4 regions of the Paenibacillus sp. FSL R5-0470 genome follow, and region 2 is predicted to be linked to each of the others. Evidence: predicted binding sites of a transcription regulator. Region 2 holds the regulator's gene; each other region holds the start of a gene.
What was found. The regulator Rex, encoded in region 2, represses fermentation and respiration genes when NADH is low (regulators of the CRP and FNR family bind a similar motif). The targets are predictions, from matches to a motif close to TTGTGAAATATTTCACAA.
Positions count from the first base shown of each region.

Region 1: the regulator Rex is predicted to act here: its motif matches at 2,621-2,638, upstream of MKY99_RS20070 (polymer-forming cytoskeletal protein).
Region 3: the regulator Rex is predicted to act here: its motif matches at 2,076-2,093, upstream of MKY99_RS19515 (flavocytochrome c).
Region 4: the regulator Rex is predicted to act here: its motif matches at 1,844-1,861, upstream of MKY99_RS28660 (formate/nitrite transporter family protein).

Region 1 is NZ_CP150238.1:4,537,972-4,542,165, reverse strand. Features, by position in the region: gene MKY99_RS20085 (hypothetical protein) at 1-135, shown strand, start outside; gene MKY99_RS20080 (MFS transporter) at 159-1,424, opposite strand; gene MKY99_RS20075 (LacI family DNA-binding transcriptional regulator) at 1,474-2,385, opposite strand; gene MKY99_RS20070 (polymer-forming cytoskeletal protein) at 2,697-3,248, shown strand; gene MKY99_RS20065 (hypothetical protein) at 3,387-3,632, shown strand; gene MKY99_RS20060 (histidine phosphatase family protein) at 3,697-4,194, opposite strand, start outside.
Region 2 is NZ_CP150238.1:4,708,903-4,713,096, forward strand. Features, by position in the region: gene MKY99_RS20815 (DUF5590 domain-containing protein) at 1-208, opposite strand, end outside; gene MKY99_RS20820 (amidohydrolase) at 378-1,679, opposite strand; gene MKY99_RS20825 (redox-sensing transcriptional repressor Rex) at 1,666-2,319, opposite strand; gene dinG (ATP-dependent DNA helicase DinG) at 2,451-4,194, opposite strand, start outside.
Region 3 is NZ_CP150238.1:4,408,426-4,412,619, forward strand. Features, by position in the region: gene dcuS (DcuS/MalK family sensor histidine kinase) at 1-358, opposite strand, end outside; gene MKY99_RS19515 (flavocytochrome c) at 514-2,058, opposite strand; gene MKY99_RS19520 (DUF6855 family protein) at 2,241-2,651, opposite strand; gene MKY99_RS19525 (hypothetical protein) at 2,773-4,050, opposite strand.
Region 4 is NZ_CP150238.1:6,452,332-6,456,525, reverse strand. Features, by position in the region: gene MKY99_RS28665 (FAD-dependent oxidoreductase) at 326-1,690, shown strand; gene MKY99_RS28660 (formate/nitrite transporter family protein) at 1,966-2,793, shown strand; gene MKY99_RS28655 (MFS transporter) at 3,227-4,194, shown strand, end outside.

The sequences.
Region 1 (4,194 bases), 170 kb from region 2:
TATCCAAGTGTATTTTTCCCTCTAATTTATCCATTTTTAACAGGTGTCGTGGGAATCTTTCTATTGATCATTATAGTTGTTCAATTACTGATCGAGCTTCATAATAGGCGCGTTATTAGGAACAACGGGCGATAACGGTCATAAGATATGTTCTGAAATTACTTATAATTTCGAATCACCTTTAACTTGGTCAAGGTTAATAAAGCAAATAGTAGTAGCAGGACTCCGATGGAACCCATGACAGGGGCTGGACTGAAGTGATCGGACAGGAATGAAACGGCTGTAAGACCAAGTGAGGGTGCTACACTCATAATGGACCCAAGTACACCGAAGACTCTACCTTGTATATCCTCCGAAACTTCCAGCCTGAGGATGGTATTTATCAGCAATGTACAGAATGAGAACATAAAGCCAATAAGAAGAATGATGGGAATGGCTAAGGCAGCAGTAGTGACGAACGATAGCAGGAGGTACAGGGGACCCAGACATAGCAGTCCAGTCATGATAAAGAAGCCGCGATTCTTTAATTTGGAGCCGAGAAACAAGATCATGCTGGAACCAATCATATAACCTAGAGGAATACAGGCTTCCATGAGTCCAAACTGAAAGGGACTAGAATTCCATACTTTGACGGCCATAACTTGCGTTAGCATCAGTGAAGGCATAAAGAACAAAGTGAGCGTAGGAAGCATGATGATTATTGCTCGGGCGAAGGGGTATCTCCAAATATAACGAACGCCATCCGCAAGATCCTGTGTGAATTTTCTTTCTTCTTTAGGTCCGGTATTCACTCGGTTTGGGAGTGGAAGGGAGCGGACAGCAAGAACTAGTAGAAAGGAAACGAAAAATGTAGCTCCATCAAATAATATGGCATCTGCCGCTCCAAAACTTGCTACAAAAATACCTCCAGCCGAATAACCAATCGTCCGACAGATGTTCTCCGACAGGTTCAGAATCCCGACTGCTTTTTGTACATATTCTTTTCCAACTACAGTGGTAATTGAAGCTTGATACGCAGGGGATTGGAATAATGCTGAGACTGTCGTAAGTCCCGTTAATATGGCCACGATAATGAATGATGTAGAAGACATGGAAATGGCCAGAGCAAGCGTACCTGCTAGACCGCAGCTTATCAAATCAGTGATTAACATAATGGTTCTGCGATTGATCCTGTCTGCGAGTGTGCCTCCTATCGATCCGAGTAAAGAACTGAGCAATAGATTGATTATCGTAATAATGGCAATCATTTTAGCGCTTCCGGTCGTCTGAAGTACCCATAAACTTAAAGCAATGCTGTGAAAGGTGTTTCCAAACAAAGAAATGGAATAGGAGCTGAGTAGCAGCATAAATCTCCGGTTTCCCCAAAGGGTTGGATAGGATTGAGCAGTGGTGGATGCATGTTTTGCTAATACAGGATCTGTCATGGGTAATTCTCCTCTCGACTTAAACGCTTAAGTGAATATCGAAAAAAAATTAATCAACAAAATAACGATTATTCTCTTGTTTGGAGTAGTCAGGACGATGTAACAACTCCTGCATTAGTTCAAAAGCAGTGGCTGACTTATCCCCAGTGAATATGAATTTCTGAACGTCTTCTCCAAGCATTTCTGGGCAATTACAGTTACATAGAACAGAAAGACGTGCGAATACCCCGGATTTTTCAACACAACTTCCGATAAACTCATTAATAACTATAGCTTCTTTATAGATCCCCTCCGATAAGATTGTATTCAATTCCTCCATATTTTGAACTTTGAATATTGCTTTCTCAGGTAAAGGAAGACTATCTTGGATAAAGCTAGTGAGTAGGGAGTTATTGAAGCTCTCCATAATTAAACAAACCTGTGAAAGATCCTCCGGCATTACATTTTGTAGAGCTGAACGATAATTGTAAAGAACTTGCTTAAACAGCTTATCTTCAATCATGCTGTCGATCAAAATCAAGGGGATGCCTTCTACAAAATGTTTGGAAATCGAATAGAAGGATTCATCGTGCACATCGATCAGAAAGACGGCTTCGAGCTTTCTTTCAACGATGATATTCAGAGAAGGATGGTCAGTACCAAGAGAATATAGCAGCGTATGATATCCGGCATCCGTTAAACGCTGTTCCAAAGCACGAATAAATGTGAATTGGGCATAGAGTTTCCAAGGTGGCATATAAGCAGAATTATGGACAAGTACCCCTACTAATCCCGTTTTTTTATTGGCAAGCGAACGGGCTGCTAGATTAGGAATGTAATGAAGTTCTTCGGCAAGTGACAGAATTTGATTGCGGGTCTTCTCAGGAATGGTTTGGTTATCGACGCGGTTCAGAACATAGCTTACAGTCGCAACGGAGACATTAGCTTGTAACGCGATGTCTTTCATTGTAGTCTTTTTCACCAGTAAACTTCTCCCTTGCTGAGATATTTATTTCCAAATATTATCATTAACACTTGAAAAGAGTCAACGATTGACTTTATACCAAGAAGCAAATGATGCTTGTGTTCATTTTTATAATTTGGGTAAATAGATATAAGAAGCTAAATCAGTCAGCGAGAAGAGGTACGGCTCATGGGAACGAATCTTAATCGGGAAGAGCGCGCGCTGTGAAACCGCTTTAGATACTGACACAAATCTGTGAAATTATTCACTTAATTATTAAGAATTTTAATATATAATTAATTCATAATCAAAATTAGGGGGAATCGAAAATGAGACTATTTAAAATGATTTTAGTGGCTGGGGTTTCGGTAGCAGTATTGGCAGGTTGTGGAGCAAATGAGGATAAAGCAAACAATTCGGCGGCAACTTCAGCTCCGGCTGCTGAGCAGACAGATGCTGTCACTACAGCTTCGATTGTGAATCAAGCAGATGCATTTACTAAGGCTGTTAGCAAAGATGGAAACTGGATTGTTGCGATTCTAAATGATGTAACGATTCCTGATGAGGTTGTTGTAGCTGGAGAATTCCGTAATAAAGGAGCCGCAGATGGCGACATCTACCGTAAGATTGCCCTTTATTCGCAAGATGCTGATCACAAGATCACTGCTACTTATACACTAACCGTACCAAAGTTTACAGTACAAAGTGAGAATTTGAAAGTTGAAGGCGGAACGATTAAAGGCGATGTTTATGTAGAAGCGAAAGGCTTTACTCTACCTGAAACCGCCACTATTGATGGTAACCTCTATTTCGCAAGCGAAGATCTGAAAACATCAGCTGTTATTGATGGAAAAGTGACTGGAACAACAGAAGTTAAATAATTTCGTAATCAACTTATATAGTAGAAGCCAATCCATAGACTATGGGTTGGCTTTTTTCTTTTTGTGATTATGTGATCTTCGGTTGATTTTCTTAATATTGAACTTATAATATTACTACCACTACTAGGAGGAACACATATGTCTAAGGAGTATTCACGCACATATATCGAAAGTGTAAAGCTTGAAATGTTAAATAGATTGGGACTTAAGCAAGTGTTCTTTAAGGAGCAAATAGGTGACGGCCTGATTTTTGAAGCAGTTGGTTTTGATAAAGGGAGCAAGCATCGTTTTTGTGTTAGACCGAAGACGAAAACAATTGACGAATTTATTTCAGGAAAATGGATGAAGGTCCGCAGCTTTACAATCAAAAGTGTGGAAATTTAAAATTGAAGTCTAAAAAGGGAACCCCATTTAAATCGGAGTTTCCTTTTTTATTTTTGAGAAGGATTCATTGATAATGTGAAGTATCGCCGTACAGATCGATAGTTATATTGTTGTCAGTTAGGGTTACTTTACACAATGCTGTAGAGAGAATATCCGGTAGTTCCCCTAATTCCTGCAATGATTTATTGAGAAAATGAGCCATAATGACTTTCAGGGTCATCCGATGCGTGACAATAAGTACCTCATGTCCTTCATTATCGTTAATGATACGCTCCATAGTTGGCGTTACTCTTTGTTCAAGCTGACTATAGGTCTCACCTGGGGCTAGAGGAATAAAAAGATCAGGTCTGGTGAAAAAATGGGTGTACTGTAATGGATATTCTTGTTCAATCTGATCTGTGTTCATTCCTTCCCAAATGCCCATGTTAATTTCCATTAATGAAGCTTGCTGTTGAATCGGTAAACTCCGATTTCCACGTAAAATCTGCGCAGTATGCAATGCTCTTGGACTAGTACTAGAATAAATGGCTCCTAAATTCTCACCTTCCAAACGTTCTCTCAA
Region 2 (4,194 bases):
AGACCCAGTACACCGCATTTTCATCCCACACGGATTTCTGCGCTTTGGTTACCTCTGTCAGACCAGCACTGGTTTTAGCGACATCCTTAGCGATATCTCGCTCGTTCCATTGATCTTTCATAATATAAGCATAGAACTGGATAAGTCCAAACAGAAGGAGCAGAATCAGAACTGACCCCAGGAGGATCCATTTTTTCCTTTTCTTCAAGGTACAGCTCCCTTTCTAGTAATATATCTTTTTTGATTATATAACACACCTGTGTGTTTATCCAAAGTTTCATATCCAATTCAATGATCTAATTATCAGAAACACAAAAGGCTGTAACTTTGCAATCGCAGAAAGTCACAGCCTTTCAGTTATTCGTTATGATCTTAGACTACCGTTTAAGCAGTCCATCAAATGATTCTTGCGCCTTACGACGGATTGCTTCCTCATCTAGCGTTACACATTCTCCATGTTTTACAACCTGTTTACCATTCACCCATACATGTTCAACATCCTTGGCACTGGCAGAGTATACAGCATGAGACAACAGATCTGTGTGTGGTAGCAAATGCGGCTGGTCTATATCAATCGCGATAAAGTCCGCTTTCATGCCAACAGCGAGTCTACCCACATCATTTAAAAAGATAGACTTTGCGCCATACTCTGTAGCTATACGCAGCGCTTCCGGAGCTGGAACAGCCGTCGGATCACCACTTACACCTTTATGGATGAGGGCTGCAAGACGCATCTCTTCAAACATATCCAGGTTATTATTGCTTGCCGCACCATCTGTACCCAGTGATACCTTCACACCAGCCTTTAGAAGATCCGTAACCCGAGCCACTCCACTAGCCAGTTTCAGATTACTTCCTGGGTTATGAGACACGCCTACATCATGACGAGCCAGTATCTCGATCTCTTCATCATTCAAATGAACGCCATGTGCAACAATAGACGGACGTGTGAACATTCCAAGCTTCTCTAAATGCGCTACAGGCCGAAGTCCGTAATCCACCACATTCTGCTCCACTTCGCGTTTGGTCTCGGACATATGGGTATGCATCGGTAAATCCAAATCATGTGCCGCTTGAACAAACTTAACAAAGAAGTCCGGTGGGCAAGTATATGGGGCGTGTGGCGAGATCATCGTCGTAATTCTACCATCAGCCTTACCATGCCAATTTCGTGCAAAAGAAATCGCTTCCGCAAGCTTGTGATTTTGTACTTCCTCTGGGCATAATCCGATTACGCCTCTCATCAGTACAGAACGAATGCCTGATAATTCGACTACCTCTGCTACTCGATCCATATGATCATACATATCCAAGAAGGTTGTAGTACCACCTTTTAGCATTTCCAGTACCGACAAGGAGGTTCCCCAGTATACATCTTCTCCAGTGAATTTCGCTTCCATCGGCCACATCTTCTCTTGAAGCCACACCTGAAGTGCTAAATCATCTCCATAACCACGAAGCAATGACATTGCCGCATGGCCATGTGTGTTTACCAGACCTGGCATAAACAGCAGACGACTGCCATCAACAACTTGCACATCATCTTCCATTAAAGGCTCTTCTTTTCCTATGTAAGTGATCAAATCATCTTCAATAGTCATATATCCATTCAGAACCGGCTCATCCGTTCCCGGAATAAGAAAACGCCCGCCCTTAATAATCGTTTTACTGCTCTTCATTTCCGGTTTCTTCCTTTCCGTCTTTCAAATAATAAGCAAGGCTTTGCAAATCCGTTGTAAAATCGGCAGCATGAACCCGGATATTCGATGGTGTTTTTAGAATCACTGGTGCAAAATTCAAAATCGCCTCAATGCCAGACTCAATGAGAATATCTGCTACATTCTGCGCTTCTGAATCAGGCACAGTAATGATCCCAATTCGAATACCTTGCTCACGAACCGTCTGACCAAGCTCCTCCATCGGTTGAACGGTAAGAGAGTTGATTTTCCGCCCTACCTTAGGTGCATAGGAGTCAAATATAGCGGTAATCTTCATAGTATCTTTCAGATAAGCATTGTAATTAGATAATGCATGTCCAAGGTTACCGGCACCTACTAAAGCCACATTCAATTGTTGATCCAGCTTCAGAATATGACGGATTTTTTCAATAAGATAAGTTACGTCATACCCGATACCTTTTCTACCAAAATCTCCAAAATAAGCTAAATCTTTACGAATTTGAGCAGGATTCAAATCAAGTTTTTGTCCTAGTTCTTGTGAGGAAACGGTTAATATTTCACGTTTCTGGAGATCATTCAAGAAACGCAAGTACACAGGAAGTCTGCGAACAACGGCTTCTGATATTTTATCCGATTTCATAATTTACCTCCTAATTTAAGTGATATTCTGTTCAAATCCTATCGAAATATCTGCACCTCGTCTCAAGGAAGAGCGGTATTCTTATACCGCCCTTCCTTGTAGAGAGATTAATAAGATCGATGACGTTCTTTTCAAGAAACGCCTCCGTCTTCCAACCACTCCGCTATACGAGGAACCATTTGATCCGTAAGCATATGCTCCATTTTCGGGCCAGGCAACGAATAGAGGAAATACTTCCCATAGTGAGATTCGATCACCCTTGTGTCATACACAATAACAATACCCCGATCTTGCGCTGTCCGTACCAGCCTCCCAAATCCTTGCTTGAAGCGAATAACCGCCTGAGGAACAGACAACTTCATGAACGGATTCTTTTTCTGGGCTTGTAATAACTCAGACTTCGCTTCCGCTAGGGGGTGGTTTGGCGGTTGAAATGGGAGTCTCACGATGGCCAAGCATGTTAATGCTTCACCTGGAATATCTACACCCTCCCAAAAGCTGCTTGTTCCTAACAGTACAGAAGCTGCACTGTCCTGAAAACGGCGGATCAGCTTGCTACGGCTGCCCCCCTCCACGCCTTGACCTAACACCGTGATCTCTTGTGAGGCTAGAGCCTCTTTCAGAGGATCGTAAACCTGGCGTAGCATCTTGTAAGAAGTAAACAGGACAAGCATCCGCCCACGTGTTGTAATAGCTGCTTCTGCTAGTGACTGTACGAGTGTATCGACAAATCGGGCATCGCCTACACTCCCCTTCACACTTGGGAAATCCCGCGGAATAACTAACAGCGCCTGCTCCCGATACTTAAAGGGAGAAGGCAGGAGTGATGTCATCAGACGCCCCTCTTCCGCAGCTTCATTAAGTCCGAGATTATCAATCATAAACTGGAAAGATTTATCCACAGAGAGTGTCGCCGAAGTTAGTACGATACTTTTCTTCTTGTCGAAAAACAGCTCCTTAAGCTGAGTACTAACATCAACAGGAACGGCATACAGCTGTAGCGATTTACTGCGATAATTTCCATTCGCCTCCAGCCAATATACTACATTCTCATCATTTAATCCCATAAAAAACCGTACTTGCTCACGTATAGAAGCTAAATCCTTAAATAAGCCGCTAATATCGGTAACTAGGCTATCTGAGGAAGATTGACCTTCTTGATCTCGCATCTCATTAAGCATTTTATCACCTTTACGGATAATTTCGCTTAATGTCAGATTCATAGTATTCTCTAAAGCAACCAATTCATCCCAATCTTTCGGTTTACGGGTAGGAAGTAGCCGCATGACTAACTGGCCGGCTTCTCCCGCCGCTGCATCGCTGCGTTCCGGCAAGAGGCTGAATAGTTTATCACTAAGCAGATCCCAGGTTTCTTTTACGGTAAGAAGGTCCGGATAGATTCTATCGATCACTCCGCTCCATTCAGAAGCTTCCTCACTGCCTGATGACTGAAGCATTTGGCGAAGTGTAGGAAGTTGGCCATTTCGACTATCCTTATAAAGACGCGATAGTGTATGTGCCACCGTGAAATGCTTCATATGCATGCCTAAATGCTTGCCAGCCACGTCCTCCAGATGATGGGCCTCATCTATTACAAGATGTTCATAAGCCGGAAGTAGTTGATGCCCAGCCTTAACATCTGCGAAAAGCTTAGAGTGGTTCGTAATGACCACGTCTGCAATACCAGCTTCATGCTTAGCCCGATGATAATAACACTTACGGAACCAAGGACACGAGCGACCCAGACAAGAATCGGTATCGCTTGCCACCGTCTCCCAAAAATCTCCGCCACGTCCACTTAGATTGAGCTCTTCGTCATCTCCTGATTCACTTTGTGTCAGCCAAACGATCATCTGAGCCGCAGTAAGCGCATCT
Region 3 (4,194 bases), 300 kb from region 2:
CGGCTTCGTCGCCACCGATAAAATGCTTACCAATTTTGTCCTTGTCCGGATGGGAATATCGGATCGCATTCATATCCATGACCACAACAAATTCCACATTGTTCAACAATCGGATTTCCTCAGTGTAGCTTTGCAATTCAGACGAGCTGCGTGATTTGTTTAACGCTTCAATAATTAGAGGGTTACGCGATAACGTACGGGAAATGATCACAGCCTTTTGTTCCAACGAGGATTTTGTTTGTGAGGAAACCTTTATACTAAATAGCACATAGACCACTAGCAGCATTATGATAAGAACTGCACCAATCATCAAAGTAATTGTTGTTTGCAGCCGAAGTGTGTGTTTGCCAATTTTCAACAGCTGTCCCTCCGGAAATTTTTCTTCATTCTAACGTATACGTGCAAGGCTGGCTATGACCTTATACGCTACACTGTTATAATAAAACAACAAACGCATGGCTAAGATGAGCCCAAGCGTTTGTTTGCCTAGCCGAAAAGAGGCAGGGGGATAACTTATTGTGCTTTTACGAATTCAGCGGATTTTATACCCGTTTGGCGGCCGAAAATAATGATTTCCGCAACAGAGTTACCGCCGATCCGGTTTTGACCATGCAAGCCTCCGGTAACTTCTCCTGCTGCAAAAAGGCCTGGAATCGGTTGTCCGTCCTTATTTAAAACTTCTGTGTTGGTGTTGATTTTCACGCCTCCCATCGTGTAGTGAATTCCCGGGCCGATTTTAATTGCATAATATGGCGCGTCGGACAAGTCATTGTCCATTCCGGTTGTTCTGCCGAAGTCGGCATCCTGTTTATTCGTCACCGCGCTGTTCCAGCTGTCCAGTGTAGTTTTCAACTGATCTGCCGGTACGTCCATTTCTTTTGCCAAAGCCTCGATCGAATCTCCTTGGATAACGAAGCCCATTTTTTCATATTGTTCAATCGCTTTAGCGCGAGATTTTACGCCGGAATCAAATACAAGAAACGCAGATTTCTCAGGAAGCTTATTGATTGCAGCGGTGACATTATCTCTTGTATCCAGTTCGTTTGTGAAACGTTTGCCTGCACTTGAAACCAGGATCGCTCCTTCCCCACGAACAGCCTCCCCAATGAGATAGGATTTTTCCTGCTGCACAGTCGGGTGAACTTGGATTTGATCCATATCGACTGTGGTACCGCCGAGCTTCTCAATCATCTTGATACCGTCACCGGTGCTGCCAGGCTGGTTGGTGGTAACGTACCCCTCCAAATCAGATCTGACTACTGAAATCATGTCTAAATTGGCGCCGAAACCGCCGGTTGTCACCACGACAGCAGACGCTGTAATCGTTTTCTCTTCCGTTTGGTCAAAGATAACTTTGACGCCATTGACCTTACCGTCTTTTTCGGTAATTTCCTTGACATTGGCGTTCACAAAAAGGGGAATGCCTTGTTCTTGTACGTTTTCCACCAAACCTTTGACAAGGTATTGTCCTACTGCAGAGCCATCTTCAGGACGATGTGTACGTTTTTCGTTCATCCCGCCTGTAATCGTGATATTATTCAATCTAATCCCGATAGAATCCAGCCAATCAATCGCACTTGCGGAATTGTCTACGAAGAAACGAAGCATCTCTTTATCGTTCGTATCATGGCCACCTTTTAAGGACTCTTCATAAAACAGATCATTGCTGTCTTCAATGCCTTGCTCTTTTTGGAATTTCGTTTCAGAAGCATTCATTCCCGAAGATGATTTTGTTGTATTTCCGCCGGCAACCGGCATTTTTTCAAAAATAACCGGGTTCATACCTTTTGCTCTCGCCTCAAGTGCAGCAGACATTCCGGCACCGCCTGCACCAATAATGATGATGTCATATTTATCTTTTAGTTGATCGTACGGTGTATAGCTAGCTTTGGATGCTCCCGAAACAGCTTCAGTTTCCTTTGTCTCGTTGATCTTGCTGTTGTTCTTGCTGGTGTTCTTGTTCCCGTTTCCATTGCTGCTGTTGCTGTTGCCGCATCCTGTGATAACAAGCATGACTGAGAGAACGAGAATAAGAGCAGTGGTTACTTTTTTATTCATGTTATAGCTTTGCCCCCTTGTGAATATTTTTACAATCAGCTTAACGGCAAAGGCCCTGCTCTTGAAAGTTTATGTAACTAAAAAAAACGTTTTGTAACTAAATTAATCACTGCAATGTGTACGAAAGACCACCGGTTAGGGGCATGGCTCAAAAAAAGAAGAGCCTTTAGGCTCTCCTTCGTTTACAAGATCGCTTTCATCCGATTGTTTCTTGGATTATGCTCTACTTCCGCAAGACCCAATTCTTCGAGCAACGGTGGGATATACATTCCGAATCGCCCCCGAAGTCCCTTCTTTAATCCATACCAACCGCCAACAGGGTTTTCAGGTGATCGACCCCATGCTTCAACTGTACCTTCTTTTGCTGGTTTTTGCTCATCAGCACTTCCTAACTCCATCCAATCACCATTTTGTATAAGCATGGCGTGCAGATCTTCAATACAACGATATTCATAATGCAAAACCGTTTTCCCTACAGTGCAAACTATAATTTCTTTACCGTCTTTTTCGACCTTGTACATTTCATACTCGGATGTTTGCGGTGGTGTCTTTAATTTCCAAGGATTTTCCTTGGTTCCTGTAGCTGTCGACATATTTTCAACTCCCAAAGTAACTCACAAAATTAGTAAGTTCTAATCATGTTATTATATTTGCATCACCTTGCTATACTTCATTCCCTTTATTCATCCTACTCGTATAAGGAAGCTGGCACTATTATTCCAAGCTATTCAACTCCACCACATCTCCGCTAGTAGCCTTCAAAGCATAATTACAATCTAACTTCCCGCACAGCACATACTTCTTCTGCTCAGGATCATACACATAGACGGGTGTTAATTCGAACCATCCCTTGAGCTTGTCATAAGCTTCGTCATGGCTCACAGCAATTTCCCCTTCGCTCTTGAACTCATCAAACGTATCAAGCATTGGCTTGTTATCCATATAATTTATAACCTTATAACTCTGCACATCGATGAACAGGAGGATTTTACGTTGGAATATACGATTACTTGGCGCCTTCATCCTCAGTGTTGCCTGAATATGTCCTCTTTCCCGTTGTAAAGTCTTCAGTATCCATTGTCCGGATTCATCTGGATAGAGCTGGCTTAAACCAGCTTCGACTGCGGCTATACATTCGGCTTGTTCTGCGTCTGTGATAGGAAATGAGTCCGGATGCGGCTCACTAGCTATTGCCTGCTCAATGGTAACAACCTCAAGTAAACGTATCTCCGTCCTTTCGAACGGCTCCAGCTCCGTATTCTGTTGCTCCCAATGGATTACTTGATCAATATTCAGTCGTGCTCTTGTACCTGATATAAACTCAAATGGGATGGTTGTTGTTCCGTCATTTGTAATGTAGATTTCTTCTATCCCATAGATCGACAGGAGTTGCTTCGTCTCGTACACCGGATATTCTATAAGCTGTAGTTGTTTCCTCGCCTGTGGCTCTATCGTTTGAAGTGTGAGAGTATAGTTCTCTTTATGCACAAGGGAGCTGGAAGGAAACTGGCCATATACACTGTAAAAAACAAGCCTGCCTTCCGCATCGAAGCGAAGCTCGATCCGTCCACCAGGAGTGACTGGTATGCTACCTATTTTCTCAATAAAATGATATTCTCCAATCTGTTCCTTCTCTAAGTGGAATTGTTTACCGTATACAATCCTTGCCTCATCTTCAATCCACCGGATGACTCCGTTAAAATCTATATTTTGGAATGGTGTCCCATTCGCATAAGATATCCCGCCAACAAAAATCACACTTTTATAGTTGCGGGACTGTAGGTCAATCGTGATGACGGCAGTTCCTTCCGGATTGTAATCGCCCTTCCATTCCTTCATATGTGCAGGAAACCATTCCATACTAAGAAAATAGTTGGTCTCTCCCAGTATCGTAACGTCGCGATAAATTTCATGAGAGTGTAAGTAGTAGTTGTCCAATCCATATTTTTGCTGTGTAGCATCAAGCAGTTCTTTGATTCGAATATCCATCATAATGCACCCCATAAAATTGATGCCTACATCATACCATTACTTAGTGTTGATTACGAAGCGCAGCAGCGAATATTCGAGTCGATTGTTACTTATTAAATAGTAAAATCTTCTGAATATTCTACATGCTCAGGCAATGGACTTTGC
Region 4 (4,194 bases), 1.7 Mb from region 2:
ATCAGGCTTTTCCCTGTTGGTTTAGGGGAAAGCCTTTTTTTGCGCGTTATAAGAAAGTATATCCTGAGGGGGCAGAACATAATGTCCTACGCCCATGGCAAAGCTAACGAGGTCGCAATCGGCAGCAGTGACGGAAAATGCTTAAAATTGTGAACAATCTGAGAATATAGGCGAAAAGACTTGTAATGTGATAAATATCACAATATAATCAGTTTATAAAGTGAAATAAATCACAATTAACTCATCGGTGATCAGATATCTAATTTGGTCAGTCAAGCAATTCGAATATATAACCAGGTTGTCCATTTGAAGGAGGAAGAAAATAATGAAAGTAGCTGTCATTGGATGTACCCATGCCGGAACTGCCGCAATTGTAAATACTGCCAAGCTTCACCCGGAAGCCGAGATTACGGTTTATGAGCGTAATGATAATATTTCTTTCTTATCTTGTGGAATTGCTTTATACGTAGGTGGAGTGGTCAAGGACCCGCACGGGCTGTTCTATTCTTCCCCTGAGAAGCTTGCTGAGCTTGGTGTAAAGACCAACATGCGTCATGAAGTGACCGTTGTGGATACGAAGTCCAAAACATTGCGTGTTCGCAATTTGGTAACCGGACAGGAGTTTGACGATACCTACGATAAGCTGATTATGACTACGGGATCATGGCCGATTGTACCGAAGCTCGAAGGGATTGAGCTGGAAGGCGTCTTGCTTTGCAAGAACTATGATCATTCCAATACCATTATAGAAAAAGCTAAACAAGCGAATAAAATCACAGTCGTAGGCGCTGGATATATCGGCGTTGAGTTGGTGGAAGCCTTCCAAATGAACGGAAAGCAAGTTACGCTGATTGATGGTGAAGATCGTATTTTGAATAAATATTTGGACCCAGAGTTTACTGCGCCGATCGAACAATCCTTTAAGGATCATGGTATTAAATTAGCGCTGAATGAGAAGGTAAGTTCTTTTGCTGGTGAAGGTGGTAAAGTTACCAAGGTTATCACAAGCGAAAGGGAGCATGAGGCGGATCTTGTAATTCTCTGCATCGGCTTCCGTCCGAATACTGAGCTGTTAAAAGGTCAAGTGGATATGCTGCCAAATGGCGCAATTCTGGTCAATGATTATATGCAGACTAGTTGCCCAGATGTGTATGCCGCTGGTGACAGCTGCGCGATTCATTACAACCCTACAGGTAAGCACGCTTATATTCCACTGGCAACCAATGCCGTACGGATGGGCACTTTGGTCGCACGTAACTTAGTGAAAGAGACGATTCCTTATATGGGTACTCAAGGGACTTCGGGCATTAAGATTTTTGAAGATAATATCGCTGCTACCGGTCTTACTGAAGAAGGGGCTAAGGCTGAAGGAATGGACGTAGAAACTACCATGATTATTGACAACTACCGTCCAGAATTTATGCCAACCTTCGAGCAGGTGCAATTAAAAGTGGTATTTGATCGCGCCACACGCCGCATTCTCGGAGCGCAAATCTTGTCCAAGACGGATTTGACGCAATCGATCAACACAGTATCTGTATGTATTCAAAATAAAATGACAATCGATCAGCTTGCCTTTATCGATTTCTTCTTCCAACCTCATTACAACAAGCCTTGGAACTTCCTGAATACAGTAGGACTCGAATCGCTACCGGCATCAGTACCAAGCAAAGAGGCAGTAACCGTATAATTTAATTGCCTGTGAACAATAAAGTTGGGTAAACCGGAGCCATATATGGCCCCGGTTTTTTGTGATTGATGCTGGTACTATTTACCTTTAAAATAATATGGAGCCTATTCTTACAATTGTAATTATGGATGCGCTTCGTTAAAATTGACATGTCAGTGAAAAGTTTCACTTAGTTTTTCATTAAGTGATAATTATCACGTTAATGTGTTTTATGACACGCTACAATGGTCGTAAAGGAACAAATTTTAAGTAAATAGATGAAGGGGATAGGAATCATGGCTTATAATAAACCGCAGCAGATTGCCGCAGTCACGGTCGAGAACGGCATAAAAAAGGCGCACAATCCTTTAAGCACCGTACTAATTCTGGGCTTTCTGGGAGGAGCGTTTATCGCGCTCGGATTTTTACTGGATATTCGCGTCATTGCTGGCGCACCACATGAATGGGGATCCATCGCTAACTTTATTGGGGCAGCTGTCTTCCCTGTCGGATTGATTCTAGTACTGCTTGCAGGGGGAGAATTGCTGACAGGCAATATGATGGCTGTGCCACTTGCTTTTATGGCGAAAAAGATATCCTTCTGGGAAGTGATTAAGAATCTCGTATTGATTACCCTGAGCAATCTAGCGGGAGCTTTGTTTGTAGCTTACTTTTTCGGTCACGTGGTTGGTTTAACCTCTGACGGTGTGTATTTGGAAAAATTAGTGGAGATGGCAGGACATAAGCTTGAGGCAGACTTCTTGCCGGCATTTGTTTCCGGTATCGGTTGTAACTGGCTTGTAGCTTTGGCGGTATGGCTCTCCTATGGAGCAGATAACTTCAGTGGCAAAATCCTCGGTATCTGGTTCCCAACGATGGCTTTTGTAGCTATCGGCTTCCAGCACGTTGTAGCCAACATGTTCTTAATTCCGGCAGCTATTTTTGAAGGTTATTTTTCATGGGGAGAGTACTTCAACAATTTTGTTCCGGTATGGCTAGGAAACTTGACGGGCGGTGCGATCTTTGTTGCGGCAGCTTATTGGATGGCTTACCTGCGCAAAGAGCCTGCATCTATTCAGTCCGTGGACAGCATGTCCGGCAGCGGTGTAAAAAAACACGCCTAAACCTATCTTATAGAGCACTCCTTAGAATAGTTGAGGGGTGCTTTTTGCTGTATAGACAAATAAAATCCGCCGTGATGTATCCGAGCTCGGGGGAACGAATTCGGATGCACAGCGAATTTTAAAAGGGGGAGTGTTTCTAGGCTCTATTACCCCGACTTTGTAATAACGAAACACTTCATTATTGTTTAGTCTACTTTACGGACGACAGCGGCAACTATAAAATATAAATAGATAATAGAAATAGGGAGGAATGCGGACGTGAAAGGTGCTACTTTTTTCTCAGCTACGGCAGAAGTTAGTCCTAAATAAGAGGTGAAGTATACTCAGACTTTATCACGATAGCACGTCAATGCGTCTGCTTGCCCTGAACCCTGTTTTGGGATAATACTGGATGGAATAATGACACATATATTACAGGGGATGTACACTACTTATGAAGTTTTTACAGAATTATCCTAAAGAAGTTAAGATATTTTTAATTGCTAGTCTTATTAATGCAACGGGTAGTGCACTGATGTGGCCATTGGTTACAATGTATGTTTTTGATGAGCTTGGACGCAGCATGTCGGATGCTGGATTAGTGATTCTTATTCAATCAGTTGGAGGAATTGTGGGTCAACTACTCGGGGGCTCACTCTATCATAAGGTAGGCGTTAACCGGCTGATTGTTGGAGCGCTGGGCATGAATGCACTTGCTCTGTTCACTTTGCCGGCAGCAAGTAACAACTGGACGTTATTTATGGTCGCGATGGGACTGGTAGGGCTCTTTAATTCACTGTCCTTACCTGCGATTCAGGCATTTATCGGCTTTCGTTTTACGAAGCAGCGCGGAGAGTTGTTTAATGTTATTTATGTCGCTAATAATATTGGTGTAGCACTGGGTACGGCGTTAAGTGGTTTTTTGGCCGATATTTCTTATATGCTCAGCTTTGTGATGAACGGCGTAACTTCAGCGGTATTTGCGGTATTCTTTTTTGTATATCTCAAGAAAGTCGGAGGAGATTCTCCACAGGAGGTCGCAGAACACCAGAAGGCTGGTCCTGACAAACAATCTACCTGGAAGCTAATGGGGCATACACGAATTTATCTTTATATGGGTATTGCCTCGATGTTCCTACTATTAGGGAACTCTATCTGGAATACAGGGGTATCTCCGTTCATTATTTCTGAGGGCTGGCCTAAGAAGACTTATGGTTTTCTCTGGACGCTTAACGGAATTCTCATTTTTGCAGCTCAGCCGCTCGTAACAGTAATTAAACGCTGGTTCGCATCTACCTCAACGGCGCAAATGACAGTAAGTGCTCTATTTTATTTGGGTGGGTATGCTGTTCTTTTATGGATGCCGACTTATTCAGGTCTAGTGCTTGGGATGGTACTCGCTACGCTTGGGGAAATGCTGAT